Regions from separate parts of the Shewanella polaris genome, predicted to be linked through region 3. Evidence: predicted binding sites of a transcription regulator. Region 3 holds the regulator's gene; each other region holds the start of a gene.
The links. The regulator sigma-54, encoded in region 3, starts transcription at its own class of promoters, with help from an activator protein. The targets are predictions, from matches to a motif close to GTTGGCACGNNNNTNGNNT.
Positions count from the first base shown of each region.

Region 1: FH971_RS03460 (DUF4097 family beta strand repeat-containing protein) is a predicted target of sigma-54. The motif match lies at 1,237-1,255, and genes of this name have one in related genera.
Region 2: FH971_RS19570 (DUF1328 family protein) is a predicted target of sigma-54. The motif match lies at 865-883, and genes of this name have one in related genera.

Region 1 covers NZ_CP041036.1:810,451-812,658, reverse strand. The annotation lists gene FH971_RS03465 (ribonuclease H family protein) at 1-105, opposite strand, end outside; gene FH971_RS03460 (DUF4097 family beta strand repeat-containing protein) at 269-1,129, opposite strand; gene yjjX (inosine/xanthosine triphosphatase) at 1,419-1,991, shown strand; gene FH971_RS03450 (GNAT family N-acetyltransferase) at 1,984-2,208, shown strand, end outside.
Region 2 covers NZ_CP041036.1:4,473,322-4,475,529, reverse strand. The annotation lists gene arsJ (organoarsenical effux MFS transporter ArsJ) at 1-678, shown strand, start outside; gene FH971_RS19570 (DUF1328 family protein) at 1,006-1,182, shown strand; gene FH971_RS19565 (hypothetical protein) at 1,262-1,456, shown strand; gene FH971_RS19560 (diacylglycerol kinase family protein) at 1,672-2,208, shown strand, end outside.
Region 3 covers NZ_CP041036.1:4,014,426-4,016,633, forward strand. The annotation lists gene lptB (LPS export ABC transporter ATP-binding protein) at 1-85, shown strand, start outside; gene FH971_RS17520 (RNA polymerase factor sigma-54) at 228-1,712, shown strand; partial or broken gene hpf (ribosome hibernation-promoting factor, HPF/YfiA family) at 1,709-1,963, shown strand; gene ptsN (PTS IIA-like nitrogen regulatory protein PtsN) at 1,966-2,208, shown strand, end outside.

The DNA of each region.
Region 1 (2,208 bases), 1.4 Mb from region 3:
GTATTTAGCTTGCGGGTACTTGTCAACGGAACGCTTAGTGACATCCCAACTGGTAAAAATGCCCGTTTCTCGACCGGCCCATACTACGTAAAACTTCTTTGCCATGATGCGACTCTAATTTCAATAATGCTAACTTCGCTGATAACGTGGTTGCATGATGCCATGATTAAACTCGGCTTTGAAACAAAAATGCATGTTGTATGTAACAGTTGCAGTTAACTTGAACATTTTAAGCCAATTACTTAAATTTGACTGGCTTTGCTGGGGATCAGTCTAGGCTCAGTGGTCCATCGATATTTTGATAATCAACACTACCAGAACCCGAATTAACAATGGTCAAACCTTTGGTATTAGCCACATCAATACCACCGGAACCATCATTTATCTTAACTAATCCAGAGACTTGTTCAACCTTGATTGAACCCGAACCATCGTCAATACTCACATCACCAATAACATTGTTAATACCAATAGACCCAGAGCCATCTTGTAATATGATGCCGCCATTAACGTCAGTAATATTGATAGAGCCAGAACCATCAATAAGTGACAATTTACCAGTATTATTCAACACGACACTGCCCGAACCATCGGTTAATACTAAGTTACCAATATTATTGATTACAATGCTGCCCGACCCATCGATTAACTCAATATCAGCACTGACATCCTCAATTTTAATAGAACCTGAACCGTCTTTAATATTGAGAGCTAACGTTGACGGCACTTTAACCAATAAATCGATAAAAGGTGACTCGCCAAAAAATTGGTCGCTGTGTATTTCTGATAACAAATAGGCTTTGTCACCTTTGCGGGTCAAACTGAGTTTAATTTCTATATCATCTTGATCTAATGACGGGGTATAGATGTCGGCATGGACTTCGACTTCTTTTAGACCTTCAACGCCGACAACAGTTAACTTACCAGCCCCTGTTTTGGCGACTAATTCGGTTAATGAACCCGTATCAAGCTTCAATTGCTGTTGTACTAAGTTAAGATCTGGATGAGCTTGATCAGACTGTTGCGATAATGAAAATACTGACTCTGCTTCACTATGCGAAGCACCAAATATTGTCGCACCTAAAATAAGCCCGACCGTGACACTAATGGTTGCGATACGAATAGACATTAGATTAATTCCCTTTATGAGGATAAAAATAAGCTTAGCTCACTAAACAATTTTTATTAACAAGGTTAACTGATGTTTGTATGAGTTAGCGGTAATTAACCATCAAGTAGCATTTTTCATACCAACTAAACAAATTAATACTTTACAACAGCTTAGAGTTATCACTAATAAAAGTAACTCAGCCATTAAACCAAAAAGGATTAAAATCCCATACAATGTGGTTAACTTCACCACTGTTATCATTACCGTGATCATTACAGTTAACTAAAACAACAAAGAAAATAGCCCTATGTCGACGTCTCCAGCAATACCAAACACTTTAGTTATCATTGTGGGTTCAACCAACCCAGTAAAAATAAGTGCAGCACAACACGCCATTGAACAATACTTCCCAGATGTTCAAATACGTTGTAGTGGCATGCATGCCCCCTCATTAGTGGCAGACCAACCCATGACCGAAGCAGAAACAAAACTGGGGGCTATCAACCGTGCTCAATTTTGCCAAGCTAATGCAACAAGCCTAAATCAACATGCTGATTTTTATGTGGCAATGGAAGGCGGTGTTGACCAGTGTGATAACGGACCAGCCACCTTTGCTTATATGGCCATTATCCATAACGACACATTATCAGTCGGCCGCAGTGCTAATTTACCTTTGCCACAGAAAGTGTTTAACGCCTTGCAAGCTGGCGAAGAACTTGGCCACGTGATGGATCGTTTGTTTAACACCCATAATATAAAACAAAAAGGCGGCGCTATCGGTTTGTTAACCCGAGGTTTAGCCACCCGAGAAAGTATTTATACCCAAGCGTTAGTGCTGGCAATGGCGCCTTTTATCAATATGGAGTTTTTTAATGACTGATAATCATCCAGTAAATGCCACTAACGCTAACATGCATCCAAGCGTGATCCGCGAGCTACTAGCCCAAGACAATGCCGCATTAGCAGCAGTTATTCGTGAAGTGTCAGCAGAATACGGCTTAACCCCAGACAAAGGCTTTAGCGTAGCAGACACAACCCTCGACTGTTTAAGTGAGGTATATCAAGCTGAAGGCTCACAATACTGGGTGATTGAATAC
Region 2 (2,208 bases), 460 kb from region 3:
GCTTCACTATTAGGCATTGTATGGTTATGTAGTTTAGTGACCTTAAAAGATGACTTAGGCAAAGCGAAAAATAAACCAAAATTCAAAGATATTTTTTCTAAAAGCCGGGCTATTAACTTATTGTCGGCGGCGCGAATGTTTTTGTTTGGCGCCAGAGATGTATGGTTTGTGGTGGCATTACCGGTATTTTTAGCCACAACCTTTGGCTGGGATCATTGGTGGGTCGGCAGCTTTATGGCTAGCTGGGTGATTGGTTATGGTGTGGTGCAATCTGTTGCACCTTATTTCACCGGTAAACGACAGGGCAAAGTACCGAGCGGCCGAGCTGCATTTGCATGGGCAACTTACTTATTGCTCATTCCCGCCGCGATTGCAGTGGCGCTACATGCAGATTTTTATGTGCTGGAAAGTGTCGTTATCGGCTTATTAGTGTTTGGTGTGGTATTTGCGATTAACTCATCACTGCATAGCTACCTAATTGTTAGCTATGCCGGCAGTGATGGCGTGTCGCTGGATGTGGGCTTTTACTATATGGCTAATGCCATGGGGCGGCTTATTGGAACTGTACTGTCTGGTTGGGTGTATCAAGCCTATGGATTAGAAGCCTGCTTGTGGATATCCAGTGGCTTTGTAGCACTGGCAGCTTTAATTTCACTTAAGTTGCCTCATAAAGGGTAAACCATTACAGCCACTAGATGCATTTTTGTTTACTTATCGATATTTCGCTACGGTGGTGTGGTAGCCTGAAACTCTTACCGTATCATCGGTAAAAATTGCCTGCTCGTCTATGGCTTCCTCATTACTGATTTTCTTACCTTAAATTTAAAATATCTAAAAATCATGGTCTTATAACGTTTTGTTAAAGTTGGCACGATGTTGGCTTTAACTAATACATAGTCGTGGTGTGAATCGTTCGTTTTTACGATAGAGATAAGATATTTGTATAAATCTTCAGCGTAAATTCAATACACATCACAATGTAAACCGTACACCAAGGAGGTTTTTATGTTGGGCTGGACATTAATGTTTTTAGTTATAGCCGTTATAGCGGGTCTATTTGGTTTTACCGGTATTGCAGGTGCAGCAGCAGGCATCGCGAAAATTATTTTCTTTATTTTTATTGTGTTGCTAGTGATTTCGTTAGTAGCCAATGCAATTCGAGGAAAAGCTCCCCGAGCATAGTATTTACCTCATCTCTTAATCAGAGTTGAGGCTACTTAAACAAGTTTATTCGATTACAACCATCATCCTGGAGATGAATATGAAATTATTAAAATTACTAACAATGGCAAGTTTAATGGTGTTTTTAACGGCTGGTTTATCAGCATGTTCAGATAACAAAGCTGAAAATGCAGGCGAGAAAGTGGATGAAATGATCCAAGATGCTGGTAATGCAGTTGAAGATGCATGTGAAGATGTTAAAGAAGGTATGAAAGCAGAAGATCCTGACTGTTAAGCATTATACCAATCAAATTAACTATTTTATTCGTTGAAAGTCGTTAAGTTCTCTATTGAAAATGCATTAATATCGTTAGGGTAATGCCTATATAAATCAATGCAATTCGAAGTGAAAAGTTTGACTGATTGCTGCGGAGTAACCAGATAGTTATTAGGATATGTATTAACCTAAGCAGCACGCATGTGCTGCTTTTTTTCAACAGGAGGACCACCATGCTAACCCGTATTCATATTAAATATTACTATACTGTTGGCGCGTTATTGGCTTTGTGCTTTTTTGTGGCGCTTCCTTATATATTACTTAAGGTTATTTTTGCTTGGATTGCATTATCCTTGGGGCTGGTGAGTTCAGCTTATTGGTTTAATAGCGCAGGCATTTTCCGAAAAAGCCAAGATGGCAGTATTCCTTGGTATATCAGTTGGAGTTTTATTCCATTTTTAATGGGTTCCCAGCTGTATAACGCTTGGGCGAGAAAACACGACAAAGTACCCGCAATCCAAAAAATAGATAAGCAGTTGTATTTAGCATGCCGATTGTTTCCCAGCGATATTGATCAACTTAAGCATGAAAACATTGACGCAATTTTGGATGTTACTGCTGAATTTGATGCACTTGAGTGGACCTTGATGGATGAAAATATTGCCTATTTAAATATTCCTATTTTAGATCACAGCGTGCCGACCGTCGCGCAGTTAAATCAAGCCATTAATTGGTTACACAGCCAAGTCAGTAGCGGTAAAAATGTAGTG
Region 3 (2,208 bases):
TTTAATTGCTGAAGGTACACCTGATGAAGTATTGAGCAATCAACAAGTTCGAGCTGTGTACTTAGGTGAACAATTCAAGCTATAGTTAAGTTACGGGTCTTTTAAACTATCTAACTCGTTTTGTTGAACGTTAACTAAATAACGTTAAATGTCATTGATGTATGTAACAATCAATACAGTATTTTAGATTGTCATTTTTATGGAAATCATCTAGGGATAAGCGGTAAATGAAAGCGTCACTCCAACTCAAAATGGGTCAACACTTAACCATGACCCCACAATTGCAGCAGGCTATTCGCTTACTGCAATTATCGTCATTGGAGCTACAGCAAGAAATCCAACAAGCATTGGATTCAAACCCATTGCTTGAAATAGAAGATGAGTTTTCAGAAGCAAAAAACTCCGCAAAAGAAAATCGAGACCAAGCTGATACCGACTTTAGTGACAACAGCAGCGTTAATAAAGAAAAAGACACCTCTACAGTTGACACTGCAGAGTCTATAACCAAAGAAACCATGGATGATCTAGCCATGGATACGACATGGGACGAAGTGTATACCGCCTCCCCAATGTCAGGTTCAGGCAGTGCGAGCATGCGCGACGATGACATGCCATTCCAAGGTGAAACCACTGAAGGTCTGTATGAGCATTTAGAATGGCAAAAAAATCTTACTCCCTTTTCTGAGACCGATTTAGCAATTGCCACCGCTATCATTGATGCTATTGATGAACAAGGTTATTTAACCCAAAGTACCGAAGATATTCTCGAAGCAATGGGCGATGAAACCGTTGAACTAGATGAAGTTGAAGCCGTATTAAAGCGCATTCAACACTTTGATCCTGTTGGTGTAGCGGCTAGAGATTTAAGCGAGTGCTTATTCATCCAATTAGCGCAATATGCCAACACAACCCCCCATATTGATAATGCTCGTCTGCTGATTAAAGACTATTTAGATTTAATTGCCGGGCGTGATTTTAGATTGTTAATGCGTAAAACAAAGCTAAAAGAAAACGAGTTGCGTGACGCTATCACCCTAATCCAGTCACTTAATCCTCGTCCAGGTTTATTAATTACTGCCGTAGATGACGAATACGTCATACCCGATGTTACGGTACTAAAGAAAAATGGCCGATGGGTTGTAGAGTTAAATCCTGACAACATGCCAAAAATTGGCGTTAATCAACAATACGCCGCCATGGCGCGAAGCAGTAAAAATCCGTCGGATAGTCAATTTATTCGAGGCCACTTGCAAGAAGCTAAATGGTTTATTAAAAGTATTGAAAGCCGTAACGACACATTACTCAAAGTGGCCAATTGCATTGTACAATTTCAACAAGGTTTCTTTGAATATGGCGAAGAAGCCATGAAACCAATGGTATTAAATGATATCGCTGAAGCTGTAGAAATGCATGAATCAACCATTTCACGGGTGACTACCCAAAAATACATGCACACCCCACGAGGACTGTTTGAACTAAAATACTTCTTCTCTAGCCATGTCAGCACTGACGATGGCGGTGAATGTTCATCTACTGCAATTCGTGCTTTTATCAAAAAATTAGTTGCTGCAGAAAACCAGCAAAAACCGCTGAGTGACAGTAAAATGGCCCAACTTCTGGCTGAACAGGGCATAAACGTTGCTCGTCGTACCATTGCAAAATATCGTGAAGCAATGATGATTCCACCGTCTAACCAACGTAAGAGTTTATAACCTACAAGGCAACGGAATATATTCATGATAAATTTTCAAAGCTTGAACGACACTCCGATCAGAGCCATAATGCAAACGTTGCGCTCAATGTATAAAAGTTACAACAAAGATCAAAAGCCAGTAAAATCACAGATGGCATAGTGATGTTTGCCATGTCAGAATGTACTGATATGTATACTGCAATAGACGCCCTGATCGATAAGCTCAACCGTCAGGTAATTAAACACCAACAGAAGTATACACAACACTAACGATGGAACTTTGTACCATTCTGCGACCGGAGTGCACTACCTGTGCCACCCCGGGCAGTAAGAAAAAAGTACTGGAACTCATCAGCAACTTAGTCGCTGCCCAGTACCCACCCCTATCTTCGCAAGAGGTTTTTGAAAGCCTTTTAGCGAGAGAGAAAGTGGGTAGCACAGGTATAGGAAATGGCATCGCGATACCTCATGGTCGATTGACGTCTATCGATCAGCCCATTGCCATATTTATTAAG